One region of the Dokdonella sp. GW821-FHT11D02 genome, then DNA from elsewhere that is predicted to be linked to it. Evidence: riboswitches for the same ligand, from Rfam matches in the RefSeq annotation. Region 1 holds a riboswitch; each other region holds the start of a gene.
The links. A riboswitch is a leader RNA that binds a small molecule or an ion and turns the genes downstream of it on or off. The one in region 1 is predicted to bind cobalamin.
Positions count from the first base shown of each region.

Region 1 (4,541 bases):
CGCTCGAGGTGATGAAGGCGCTGGAGGTCACCGCGGCGGCATCGGTCAGGGTCACCAGCAACTGCGGCTGCGGGTGGTGGACGAACGCCTGCCCCATCACCTTCTCCTTACTGGCGAACAGGAACCGGCCCCAGTCGTTCGCTTGCGGGTCGCGCGCCGCGCGGATGCGCAGAATGCCGGCGTAGCCGTTGCGCAAGCGATCCTTGACCAACTCGGTGACGTCAAAGCTGTAGTAGCCGCGCTGCGTGATGCGCAAGGTCTGTGTTGGAGCGTCGGCGTCGGCGGCGAGCGCGGTACCGGCCACCGTCTGGGTACAGACAGCGGGTGCCGATTCGTCGGCGAAGCAGTCGACGCCCGGCGTGTAGGCGCCGTCGATCGCGAGATAGCCCGGTTGCTCGACGGTGTCGACGAACAGCACCAGTCGCGCTCGGAACACTTTTTCCGGCGTCAGCGTGTAGGTTTCGCTGCCGATCGTGGCTGCCCCGTCGGCGATGGTGAGTTTCGACAAGACCCCGTTCGGTAGCGTGTCGAGCGAGAATTTCAACTCGGCGTAGGCGTCTTCGCCGACCAGCAGGTTTTCATCGAATGGCCGGCCGGCGCCTGCGGCGCCGGTATCGCGCGAGGTGTCGGCGATCAGCGGGGCGTGGATCCACATCGGGCCGCTGCCACCGCAGCCGGTCAGCAGCAGTCCGAGGACTCCGAGCAGCCACCAACCGCCTGTTACCGAGCCCTTCGTCGCATTGGTCGCCACGGCTGCCTTTCCCCTGATCCGCTTGAAGAGGGTTCGCAGCTACTGGATTGCGGCTGAGAACGATCCCTCGATGGCAGGAACGCGCAAAGTGGCGACGCCGCGGATCATGGGCGGGCGGCGGAATGCCGGGTCGGCTGAAGGCCGAATCGTGACGCCGCCGCCGCTCGACATTCGGCTGCTGCGCAGCACGCGCCGCAGGCCTGCAAAAGCGCCGTCTCGAACTCGAAGATTTTCATTGCTTCGACTGCGCGTATCGAATATCTTGTGTCCATTGCGGTAGCCCAGCCCAAGATGCTGGGTTCAAGGGAATCCGGTGCGAATCCGGAACTGCCCCGCAGCGGTGATCGGGAACGACCGACGCAGCACGCACTGAGCGAAGGCTTGGGAAGCGGCGTCCATTAGGTGAGGAGAGGCTTCCTCGCGCCCGAGAGTCCGAATACCTGCCGCAATCGTCGCGCTTGCGCGGCGTCTGGCTTCAGGCCCTCGCGGGACGGGCTGGCCGAGAACCGTCGACGTTCCTCTTGGAGCGACGGTCCTTCGACCTTTCGTTCCGCCGGGACTGAATTCGCTCGCGGGAGCGAAGGCCGGCGGATCGCGGAATCGTGTCTCACGCCGTGCGTCGCCGTGCCTTTCTCCTTAGCGAGTTCGATCGCTCGTAAAGGAGTACACGCATGACCACCTCTGAAATTGCCGCCGCCCCGATCGCTTCCCCTGCCGACGCGCCTGCGGCGCAACAACAGCCCGGCTTCAAGCTGACCGCGCCGCACGCGGGACCGGTCGCGATGCAGGTGACCAAACGTTCGGGCGCGCAAGAACCGGTCGACCTCAACAAAATCGTGCGCGCGGTCACGCGCTGCTGCGAAGGTTTGGCCGACGTCGACGCGATGCGCGTCGCGCTAAAGACCATCAGCGGACTTTACGACGGCGCCACCACGCGCGAACTCGACGAGTTGTCGATCCGCACCGCGGCTTCGTTCATCGCCGAGGAGCCGGAATACTCCAAGGCGGCCGCGCGTCTGCTCGCCGGCTACATCGACAAGGAAGTGCAGGGTCTGGGCGTGTACTCGTTTTCGCAGTCGATCCGGCTCGGCTTCGACGCCGGGCTGATCAACGAGCGCGTACTCAACTTCGTCGAAGCCAACGCGCGCAAGCTCAACGACGCCATCGACGCGCGTCATACGCTGCGCTTCGAATACTTCGGCCTGCGCACCTTGTACGACCGCTACCTGCTCAAGCACCCGAGCAAACGCCAGGTGATCGAGACGCCGCAGCATTTCTGGCTGCGCGTGGCCTGCGCGCTGAGCGAGAACGTGCCTGAAGCGATCGAGCTGTACCAGCAGTTCGGCGCGCTCGACTACGTTCCCAGCTCGCCGACCCTGTTCAACGCCGGCACGCGCCACGAGCAGCTGTCGAGCTGCTTCCTGCTCGATTCGCCGGAAGATTCGCTCGAAGCGATCTACGACAAGTACCGCGACGTCGCGTTGCTGTCGAAATTTTCAGGCGGCATCGGTCTGGCCTGGCATCGCGTGCGCTCGGAAGGCTCGCTGATCCGTTCCACCAACGGTCTCAGCAACGGCATCGTGCCGTGGCTGAAGACGCTCGATTCATCGGTCGCGGCGGTCAACCAGGGTGGCAAGCGCAAGGGCGCCGCCTGCGTCTATCTGGAACCGTGGCACGCCGACATCGAGGCGTTTCTGGAGTTGCGCGAGAACACCGGTGACGACGCGCGCCGCACGCATCACCTCAATCTGGCGAACTGGGTGCCGGACCTGTTCATGCGTCGCGTCGACGAGAACGGCAGCTGGTCCTTGTTCGATCCGAGCGAAGTGCCGGATCTGCCTGATTTGTGGGGCGCGGCGTTCGAACACGCTTATACGCAGGCCGAAGCGCGCGGGCTGGCGAAAAAGACGCTGCAGGCGCGCGATCTCTACGCGCGCATGATGCGTACGCTGGCGCAGACCGGCAACGGCTGGATGACCTTCAAGGACGCCTGCAACCGTGCCTGCAACCAGACCGCGCGCAGCGAGAACGCGGTGCATCTGTCGAATCTGTGCACCGAGATCATCGAGGTGACCAGCACTGGCGAGACTGCGGTCTGCAATCTCGGCTCGATCAATCTAGCCCAGCACCACGACGGCAGCGCGTTCGATTTCGACAAGCTCGCGCACACGGTGCAAGTCGCGGTGCGCCAGCTCGATCGCGTGATCGACCTCAATTTCTATCCGATCGCGACCGCGCGCGCATCGAATCTGCGCTGGCGCCCGGTCGGCCTCGGCCTGATGGGCTTGCAGGATTTGTTCTTCGCTCTGCGCCTGCCGTTCGACGGCGCAGCGGCGCGCGATCTGTCGGCGCGTATTTCCGAAGAAATCTATTACTGGGCTCTGCGCACTTCGCTCGAGCTGGCGCGCGAGAAGGGCGCGCACGCGGCGTTCGCGCAGACGCGCGCGGCGCGCGGCGAACTGCAGTTCGATGCTTGGAAGGTGACGCCGCGCGATACGGTGCGCTGGGACGCGCTGCGCGAGGAGATCAAGGCGCACGGCTTGCGCAATTCGCTGTTGATCGCGATCGCACCGACCGCGACGATCGCCTCGATCGCCGGCTGTTACGAATGCATCGAACCGCAGCTGTCGAACCTGTTCAAGCGCGAAACCTTGTCCGGCGATTTCCTGCAGGTCAATCGGTATCTGGTCGACGAGCTGAAGCGGCTGGGTCTTTGGACCGCGGAGATTCGCGATGCGATCAAGCTCGCCGAGGGTTCGGTGCAGTCGATCGCGGAGCTGCCAAATGAATTGAAGGCGATCTATCGCACGGTGTGGGAGCTGCCGATGCGTTCGCTGATCGACATGGCCGCGGACCGCGGCGCTTACATCGACCAGAGCCAGTCGCTGAACCTGTTCATCGAAAGTCCGAACATCGGCCAGCTGTCGAGCATGTACATGTATGCGTGGAAGAAAGGCTTGAAGACGACCTATTACCTGCGTTCGCGTCCGGCGACGCGCATCGCCAAGGCGACGGTCGATGCGAATGCGGCGGCAAAACCCTACAGCGACACCGAAGCGGTGGTGTGCTCGTTGGAGAACCCGGAGATGTGCGAGGCCTGCCAGTAAGACGTCGATGGTCGCTGTGGGAAGAGGCATGGAGCGCTACCGAAATCTGAGCGGCACCTCCGGCGTCGTCGCCTACCGGATCGACGACGCCGGCATCCTGGTCCAATTCCACGACGGCAAGAAATATCTCTACACCGAAGCCAGCGCCGGTTCTGCTCATCTCGCCCAATTGAAGCGGCTCGCCGTGGCAGGGCGGGGCCTCAACACCTACATCAGTTCGCACTGTTGGAGTTCGTACGCATGGTCGGGACGTTGATTCATCCGTTCCGCCGAACGAAGCCGGCTGCACAAGGAATTTTTCAACAATGAGCAATCAACTTCTCGATCCCGGCTTCGACCTGACGCTGCGGCCGATGCGTTATCCGCAGTTCTACGAGATGTATCGCGCCGCGATCAAGAACACCTGGTCGGTCGAAGAGATCGACTTCCAGATCGACCTCGGTCATCTCGCGCAGCGCATGACGCCGGCGGATCGGCATTTGATCGAGCGCCTGGTCGCGTTCTTCGCCACCGGCGATTCGATCGTCGCCAACAACCTCGTGCTGAACCTGTACAAGCACATCAACGCGCCCGAAGCGCGCATGTATCTGTCGCGCCAGTTGTTCGAAGAAGCTCTGCACGTGCAGTTCTATCTGACCCTGCTGGACAACTACATCCCGCAACCGGAACGGCGCGCGCAGGCG
Region 1 is NZ_CM179520.1:2,560,935-2,565,475, reverse strand. It holds gene AC3QL3_RS10870 (Ig-like domain-containing protein) at 1-751, opposite strand, end outside; cobalamin riboswitch at 1,009-1,213, shown strand; gene AC3QL3_RS10865 (ribonucleoside-diphosphate reductase subunit alpha) at 1,423-3,858, shown strand; gene AC3QL3_RS10860 (hypothetical protein) at 3,887-4,114, shown strand; gene AC3QL3_RS10855 (ribonucleotide-diphosphate reductase subunit beta) at 4,164-4,541, shown strand, end outside.

Region 2 (4,541 bases), 1.7 Mb from region 1:
ACGCGGCCATCACCTGAGTCGGGCCGAGCGGCAGCGCCTCGAACGCCCAGGCCGGCGCGCCGGCGAGCACACCGAAGCGATGGGCGAGCGCATGCAGCGCTTGGCTGTTGCGAATCTCGGCCTTGCCGGCAATTTCATTCAGGGCGAGGTCTTCTTCCAGCGCGGAAGGATCGACCAATTCGAGTGCGGCCGGTTGCGCCGTAGCGGGCGCGGCCGGGGCGCTGGCAATTCGTACGCAGGCCAGCGCCGACTCGATGCGTTGCAGGAAGCGCGGCGCGATTTCGGCGCGTTTGGCGCGCGATTCGCCGAGGTCTTCGAATAATCGCTGTTGCTGCAGAGTGCTCGGAGCGCGTTCGGCCAAACCGAACAGCGATTGATCGAACGCATCCAGCGCCTGCGGCAGGAGCGGCGCGAAATGCGCGCGGGCGCTTTCGAGCAACTCCTCCAGCGCCGCGCGTACGCGCGGCGGCAGGTCGCTGCGTCGCGCCAGCGTAGCCAACCTCGCGCCATCGTCGCGGATCGCCATTCTCCCCGCAGCGGTGCACCTGCGGCGCCGCCGGACCCCGCCCCTCGCCTGCGTCGATCGTGCCCCAGCGCGACCGACGCCCCGTGAAGTCGCGCGGGCTGGCCGCGACGACTCCGAGCCTATTCTGGCACGTCGTCGCGCGCGGCGTTTGCACGTCACACGACGTTACATCAGTGCGCGGGTTGCCAGATCACCTCCAGGAAGCCGGAACGGCCGGCGGTGTTATAGCCACGCACCAGCTCGTAGTCGCGGTCGGTCAGGTTCTCCACTCGCGCGGCCAGGCTCCAGTCACGATCCAGCGCGAAGCTGGCGCGCAGATTGACCAGCGTGTAAGACGGCAGATTGATCGTGCCGCTACCGCCGACGTCGTCGCGATGGCCCGCGTAGACCACCTCCGCCCCGGCGCGCCAACGCTCGCCGAAGGAGCGCTCGACCACGCCGCTCACCTTCTGCTTCGCACGCCGCAACAGCGGCTTGTCGGTGTCGGCGTTGCGCGCGTCCATCCAGGTGTAGTTCGCGCGCAGCGACCAGGCGTCGAGCTTGAACTCGTACTCGAATTCGGCGCCGTCGATCTTCGCTTCGGCGATGTTCTCGGCGCGGTTCTGCGGACCGGTGAAGCTGATCAGATCCTTGACGCGCGTGGTGTAGAGGTTGGCCTTGATGCGCTGGTTCGCGTCCGGAGTGAATTCGACGCCGAGCTCGGTGCTGCGCGAGCGCTCCGGGTCGAGGTTCGGATTGCCGGCGAAATAGCCGCCGTAGCCGGGATGGAACAGCTCGTTCAAGGTCGGCGCGCGGAAACCGCGGGCAACATTCGCGTAGATGCGCAACAGCGGGCTGAAACGCCAGCCGAGCGCGAGCGAGCCGGTGGTGGCGCCGCCGAAGTCGTCGTTGTCGTCGTGGCGCACCGACACCTCGCTGTCGAGCGCGCCGAAGTCACCGCGCCAGCCGCCGAACACGGCGCGGTTGTTGCGTTCGCGCTCGTACACGGTGCTACCGGCGAAGGTGTCGCGCGTCTCGCCCTTCTCGCGCACGAAGTCGAAACCGGCGATCAGGCGCTGGCGTTCGTCGAGACGGAACTCGTTCTGCCACAAGAGGCTGTTACGGCGCGTGTGGTAGAGCGTGGTGAAAGCGGGCGTGTTGAGGTCTTCACGCGAATTGCCGAAGGCGAGGCGGTGATTCCAGTTCTCACCGAGCGCACCTTCGAGATTGATGCCGCCCGACTGCTCGATCACGTCGGAGTAGCCTTGGTCGAACTGCACTTCGCCCTGGCTGCGGTACAGCGAAGCCGACAACACCTGGCTGCCGAACGTGTGCGCGGCGCGGCCGGCGAAGTTGGTGTTGCGGAAGCTGTCGTCGTCGGGATTGAAGATGCAGTACGGATCGTCTGGGCCGGCGCAGATGCCGCGGTTGGTCGCGGAAAAGCCGCCCACGTGGCGCGCGCCGACCTGCACGCTGAAGCCATCGTTGCCGTTCCAGTGGCCGTAACCGGCGCTGCCGGTCGCGTCGCGGTAGCTGCCGTAGCCGATGGCTACGCGCGGGCCTTCGAGCTTGCGCGTGAAGATCTGGATCACGCCACCGATCGCGTCCGAACCCCAATAGCTCGCGCGCGGACCGCGCACGATTTCGATGCGTTCGACCGTGTCGAGCGGCAGCTGCTCGAACGCGAACGCGCCGGTGTTCTGCGAGGACACGCGCACGCCGTCGATCAGGACCAGGACTTGGTTGGAATTGGTGCCGCGCAGGAACAAAGAGGTCTGCTGGCCGGCGCCGCCGGTGCGGTACAGATCGATGCCGGCTTGCAGGCGCAAGAGGTCGATCGCGTCGCGTGCGACGCTGGCGTCGATGTCTTCGCGCGTGATGACGCTGACGTCGGCCAATGTCGAATCGACCGTTTCGGGAACGCGCGAGGCGGTCACCTGCACGGTCGGCTGCAGTTGTTCTTCGTCTGCGCGCGCGGTGGCGCAAAGTGCGCTCGACAGCGCGATGAAAAGCATGGAACGGACCAGCATGGGAAACCCTCCTGTCGCACACCCGCGTGACCAGGGTCGGAAGGAGGAACGCGCAGGACGACGGGCGCCCGTGCCCGTCCGTTGCCCGCCGCAACGCCTGGAGCCGATCGCCGTCGCCTGAGCGAACGACGAAGCCGCAGGCCGGTCTCCGGGCTTGCGAGCGATGCGTCGAGGCGGCCTGCAAGACCGTCCCGGCACATCGACCCGATCGCCTTCCCGTCGCGTTGGCGACAGTGGCATTCGATCGGGTCCGACTCGCCTACCGTTGCGGGGGCAGCGTGGGACTTGGTGCCGAGCGCGGCCACGTCGGCTGCGCCCGCTCTTTGCGATCGCGGACGATCGCAAAACACACCTTACCCACTTCCCGTTTCACCCTGGGCGCTTGACGCGGGCAGGGCACCTGCGGCGGCGCGCAGTGTAGTGGAGGGTCCGGGCCGGTTCAATTGAAGTCCGCGGCAGCCGGCGGCGGCCGCCAAGCCCGCATCATTCGCGGTCGCTGCGCGCCTCGACGCCGGCCAACTCGCCGGCCTCGTCGACGCGCAGCACGATCTCGATCGGACGGCAGCACACGGCGCAATCTTCGATGTAGTTCTGCGAGCCGGCGGAAAGATCAGCGGCGGTCTGGAAGCTCTCACCGCAGTACGGGCAGTCGATGGTGATCGTTTCGAGCATCGCTAAACCTCCGGCAGGAACAGCTGGATCAGGTCGTTGAGGAAGCGGCGTCCGTCCGTCGTCGCTTGCAGGCGAGCTTCTTCACGCAGGAGCCAGCCGCGCTCGCGCGCCTGCGCCAGCGGCGCGGCGATGGCGGCGAACGCGACACCGCTGCGCGGCTCGAACAGCTCGGCGGCGACGCCTTCGTTCAAGCGCAGCGCATTCAGCATGAACTCGAACGGGCGCTCCGCCGCTGCGACCGTTGCCGCGGCGCCGAACGATTCGTGCTGCGCGGCGCGTTCGAGATAACTGCGCGGCAGCTTCAGTTTGGTCGTGCGCACGATCGCATTTCGACTCGCGTCGCTGAGCTTGCCGTGCGCGCCGGCACCGATGCCGAGATAGTCGCCGAAGCGCCAGTAGTTCAGATTGTGCGCGCAACGGCGATCGGTGTGAGCGTAGGCGGAGACTTCGTACTGCGCGTAGCCAGCGTCGGCCAGACGCGCCTGACAAGCCTCCTGCATGTCCCAGGCGCTGTCTTCGTCGGGCAGCGGCGGCGGCTTCGCGGCGAACAAGGTGTTCGGTTCGAGCGTCAGCTGGTAGTGCGAGATGTGCGCCGGTTGCAGCGCGATTGCGCGTTCGACGTCGGCAAGCGCGCCGTCCAGCGTCTGCTGCGGTAGCGCATACATCAGATCGAGATTGAAGTTGGCGATGCCGGCATCCTGGGCCCGCTTGATCGCGCGCTCCGCTTCGGCGGCCGAATGGATGCGGCCGAGCCGGCGCAGCTTGTCGTCGTCGAAACTCTGCACGCCGAAGCTGATGCGGTTGACGCCGGCGCGCAGGTATTGATCGAAGCGGCCGTGCTCGACTGTGCCCGGGTTGGTTTCGAGGGTGATTTCCGCGTCGCACGGTAGCGCGATGCGCGACGCGACGCCGTCGAGAATTCGCGCAATCGCCTCCGCTGCGAACAGGCTCGGCGTACCGCCGCCGAAGAACACGCTGTGGATCGGCCGCGCGGCGATCGCCGCTTCGTGGTGAGCGAGGTCGCGATCGAGATCGGCCAAAAGTGCGTCGACGTACGCGTCGACCGGCAGCGCGCCGTTCTGCGCATGCGAATTGAAATCGCAGTACGGACATTTGCGCACGCACCAAGGAATGTGCACGTACAACGACAGCGGTGGCGCGATCAACGGCATGCCGGCATTGTAGATGCGCGCGGTGCGGCGGTTCGCTTCAGAGCTCGTGCTCGAGCAGCGCACGCAGCTGCGCCAGCGCCTGGCCGCGATGGCTGACGCGATTCTTGAGCGGCGTGTCGAGTTCGGCCGCGCCGCAGCCGAGCGCGGGATCGAAGAACACCG
Region 2 is NZ_CM179520.1:848,069-852,609, forward strand. It holds gene AC3QL3_RS03385 (DUF1631 family protein) at 1-526, opposite strand, end outside; gene AC3QL3_RS03390 (TonB-dependent receptor domain-containing protein) at 697-2,535, opposite strand; cobalamin riboswitch at 2,658-2,954, opposite strand; gene AC3QL3_RS03395 (CPXCG motif-containing cysteine-rich protein) at 3,019-3,207, opposite strand; gene hemW (radical SAM family heme chaperone HemW) at 3,210-4,379, opposite strand; gene rdgB (RdgB/HAM1 family non-canonical purine NTP pyrophosphatase) at 4,417-4,541, opposite strand, start outside.
Region 2: another riboswitch for cobalamin. It lies ahead of AC3QL3_RS03390 (TonB-dependent receptor domain-containing protein); the one in region 1 lies ahead of AC3QL3_RS10865 (ribonucleoside-diphosphate reductase subunit alpha).

Region 3 (4,541 bases), 160 kb from region 1:
CGCCGGCTTATCCGCGGCCGTTCATCATCGCCGACGCGGCGATCAACATCGCGCCAACCTTGGAAGAAAAGGCCGACATCGTGCGCAACGCAATCGAGCTCGCGCGCCTGATCGGCGCGGCGACGCCGCGCGTGGCGATCCTCGCTGCGGTCGAGACGGTCAATCCGCGCATGCCGGCCACGCTGGATGCGGCAGCGCTGTGCAAGATGGCCGATCGCGGCCAGATCGCAGGCGCCCTGCTCGATGGTCCGCTCGCGTTCGACAACGCGATCTCGAGCGAAGCGGCGCGCATCAAGGGCATCGAGTCGGAAGTGGCAGGGCGCGCCGACATCTTGATCGTGCCGGATCTCGAAAGCGGCAACATGCTGGCCAAGCAACTCGAATACCTCGGCGGCGCCGCCAGCGCCGGCATCGTGCTCGGCGCGCGCGTGCCGGTGATCCTGACCAGCCGCGCCGATTCGCGCGCGACCCGCGTCGCCTCCTGCGCGTTGGCGGTGCTGGTGGCCAACCGCTACCGGACCGCGAAGCCGTGAGCGAACGCATCCTGGTTCTCAATTGCGGCTCTTCCAGCATCAAGTTCGCGTTGTTCGATGCCGCCACGCGGCCGCTGCCGCGGCAGCCGCTGTGGAGCGGCAAGGTCAACGGCGTCGGCAGCGGGCAAGCCACTTTCGACGAGAGCGGCGCGCCGCAGCGCGCGCTCGCGCTCGATGCCGAGCGCCCGTACCACGCCGCGTTGAAACACATTCGCGAGCGCGTGCAAGCGCAGCTCGACGGCGTGCGCCTGCTCGCGGTGGCGCATCGCGTCGTGCACGGCGGCGCCAAGTACTTCGAACCGGTACGCGTGGATGCGGCGGTGCTGGCCGATCTGCGCGGCTACATTCCGCTCGCGCCCTTGCATCAGCCGTTCGCGCTCGACGCGATCGAGGCGCTGCTGCAGGCGCAACCCGCGCTGCCGCAGATCGCCTGCTTCGATACCGCCTTCCACCACGACATGCCCATCGTCGAGCAGCTGCTGCCGCTGCCCTATGACGCTTGGCAGCGCGGCCTGCGCCGTTACGGTTTCCATGGCCTGTCCTACCACTATCTCTCGATCGCCTTGGGCGAGCGTTACGGCGAGCTTGCGCGCGGCCGCACGATCTGCGCGCACTTGGGCAGCGGCGCCAGCCTATGCGCGATGCGCGAATTGCGGAGCGTCGCCACCACGATGGGGTTTTCCGCGCTCGACGGTCTGATGATGGGCACGCGCTGCGGCGCACTCGATCCTGGCGCCCTGCTCTATCTGATGCAGATCGAACGGCTCGACGTCGACCAGGTCGCCGACCTGCTCTACCACCGTTCCGGCCTGCTCGGCGTTTCCGGCGTTTCCTCCGATCCGCAGCAGCTGCTGCCGAAGGAATCGGAAGACGAACGCGTGCGCCTCGCGCTCGCGCTGTACGTGCGCCGCATCGTGCGCGAGATCGGCGCGCTCGCCGCCGTGCTCGGCGGGCTCGACCTGCTCGTCTTCAGCGCCGGCATCGGCGAGCACAACGCGACCTTGCGCGCGCGCATCTGCGGCGAACTCGGCTGGCTCGGCATCGCGCTCGACGGCGAACGCAATGCGCGCCACGCCGGCACCATCTCGACCGACACCAGCAGCATCCTCGTCGCGGTCGAACCGACCAACGAGGAGTGGATCGCCGCGCAGTGCGCCGCCGCGGTCTGCGCCGGCTGAGCGCGGCAGGGCCGCACTCTTGACGGCATCTCGCGAGATGCGTACGGTGCGCACGCCAATGGTTTTATCTTTCTATTCGAATAGAGAGATGGATTAAAAGGGAAGCCGGTGCGGTCGCAAGACCAATTCCGGCGCTGCCCCGCAGCGGTGTGTGGAAACGACCTTCGCCAACAGCACTGGCCCGACCGGGCCGGGAAGCGGCGGACAGTAGGCGGAACGCGTCAGCGTTCCTCGTCCACGAGCCCGAAGACCTGCCTTGGCCGGAGAGAGATCTCCGTCTGACCTGGAGCTTCCGCGGGGAAGCGGCCGGAACGTTCGCGCGGGCGCTCGCTCGCGTGCTGCGTCCCTGCGCGCCCTCCACGCCGTTCCGGATCGCCCGCGGGGGCGAAGGTCGCTGGCGTGACGGCGTGCCTCGCAAGAGCGCTGCCGGCGCGCGGTTCCTTCGTTCCTCACTGCCCATCACGCATGAGGAAACGCATCCATGACACTCGTTAGCAATCTCGGCTTCCCGCGCATCGGCGCGAAGCGCGAACTGAAATCGGCGCTGGAAGAATATTGGCGCGGCGAACTCGCCGCACCGCAACTGCTGGAAACCGCCGCCGAGCTGCGCCATCGCCACTGGCGCCTGCAACGCGAAGCCGGCACCGACCTGGTGCCGTGCAACGACTTCTCGCTGTACGACCACGTGCTCGACACCGCCTTTCTGTTCGACGCCATTCCCGATCGCTACCGCGCGCTGGCCGACCGCGATCCCTTGGCCGGCTACTTCGCGCTCGCGCGCGGCGTGCAGACCGACGGCTTCGATCTGCCCGCGCTCGAAATGACCAAGTGGTTCGACACCAACTACCACTATCTCGTGCCCGAGCTGCACGCCGCACAATCGTTCCGCCTGCGCGGCGACAAGCCGATCGCCGAATACCTGGAAGCCAAACAGCTCGGCCTCGAGGCGCGGCCGGTGTTGCTCGGTCCGGTCAGCTTCCTGCTCTTGTCCAAGACCACCGACGGCAGCGACCGCCTGCACTTGCTCGACCGCCTGTTGCCGGTCTACGCCGAGCTGCTGGCGCGCCTGAAAGCGGCCGGTGCGAGCTGGGTACAGATCGACGAGCCCTGCCTCGTGCTCGACCAGGACGCCGACGACCACGCCGCGTATCGGCATGCGTATGCCGCGCTGGCCGCCGTCGAGCGTCCGCAGCTGATGCTGACGACCTATTTCGGCGCGCTCGGCGACAACCTCGACCTCGCGATGGAACTGCCGGTCGACGGCCTGCACGTCGATCTGGTGCGCGCGCCGCAGCAGATCGACAGCGTGCTCGCAAGCCTGCCGGCCGAGCGCGCGCTGTCGATCGGCGTCGTCGACGGCCGCAACGTCTGGCGCGCCGACCTCGACCGCGCGCTCGAACTCGTGCGTCACGTGGCCGAGCGCGTCGGTGCCGAGCGCCTGCAGCTGGCGCCGTCGTGCTCCTTGCTGCACGTGCCGGTCGACAGCAAGCTCGAAACCGAGCTGCCGGCGAACCTGGTCGCCTGGCTCGCCTTCGCGCGACAGAAGCTGGACGAGTTGCGTGTGTTGGCCGATGCGCTCAAAGGCGCGTTCTACACCGCCTCCACACTCGAACTCGCGCGCGAGCGGCTGCAAGCGCGGCGCAGCTCGAACAAAGTGCACAAGCCGCAGGTCGCCGCACGCGTGGCCGCGCTCGACGCGGCGCAGACGCGCCGGCAGTCGCCCTACGCCGCTCGACGCGATGCGCAAGACGCCTGGCTCGACCTGCCGCTGTTCCCGACCACCACGATCGGCTCGTTTCCGCAGACCAAGGACGTGCGTCAGGCGCGTGCGAAGAACCGCTCCGGCAAACTCTCCGACGCCGACTACGACGCCTTCCTCGCCGCCGAGACGGAGCGCTGCGTGCGCTTCCAGGAAGAGATCGGCCTCGACGTGCTGGTGCACGGCGAGTTCGAGCGCAACGACATGGTCGAGTACTTCGGCGAACAGCTCGACGGCTACCTGTTCACCCAGAACGGCTGGGTGCAGAGCTACGGTTCGCGCTGCGTCAAGCCGCCGGTCATCTACGGCGACGTGCAGCGTCCCGAGCCGATGACGGTCTATTGGTCGCAGTACGCGCAGTCGCTCACCGAAAAACCGATGAAGGGCATGCTGACGGGACCGGTGACGATGCTGCAGTGGTCGTTCGTGCGCGACGACCAGCCGCGCGCGACCACCTGCCGCCAGATCGCGCTGGCGCTGCGCGACGAGGTGCTCGACCTCGAACGGGCCGGCGTGCGCGTGATCCAGATCGACGAACCCGCGCTGCGCGAAGGCTTGCCGCTGCGCCGCGCCGACTGGCCGGCCTATCTGGACTGGGCGGTGGAGTGTTTCCGCATCAGCGCCGCCGGCGTCGCCGACGACACGCAGATCCACACGCACATGTGCTACTCGGAGTTCAACGACATCATCGACGCGGTCGCCGCGATGGACGCCGACGTAATCTCGATCGAGACCTCGCGTTCGCGCATGGAACTGCTCGATGCGTTCGTGCGCTTTCGCTATCCGAACGGCATCGGCCCGGGCGTGTACGACATCCATTCGCCGCGCCTGCCGTCGGTGGCGGAGATGAGCGCGCTGCTGCACAAGGCCGGCGCCGTGCTCGACGCGCGCCAGCTCTGGGTCAATCCCGACTGCGGTCTGAAAACGCGCGGCTGGCCTGAAACGCGTGCCGCGCTCGCGGCGATGGTCGAAGCGGCGCGGCAACTGCGCGCCGCGCAAGCCAAGGCGGCCTGACCGACGAGGCCTCGCCGCGCGCCTGCGCGGCGAGGCCTCGTGTTCGCATCCGGCTGC
Region 3 is NZ_CM179520.1:2,397,114-2,401,654, reverse strand. It holds gene AC3QL3_RS10050 (bifunctional enoyl-CoA hydratase/phosphate acetyltransferase) at 1-533, shown strand, start outside; gene AC3QL3_RS10045 (acetate/propionate family kinase) at 530-1,711, shown strand; cobalamin riboswitch at 1,753-1,984, shown strand; gene metE (5-methyltetrahydropteroyltriglutamate--homocysteine S-methyltransferase) at 2,193-4,484, shown strand.
Region 3: another riboswitch for cobalamin. It lies ahead of metE (5-methyltetrahydropteroyltriglutamate--homocysteine S-methyltransferase); the one in region 1 lies ahead of AC3QL3_RS10865 (ribonucleoside-diphosphate reductase subunit alpha).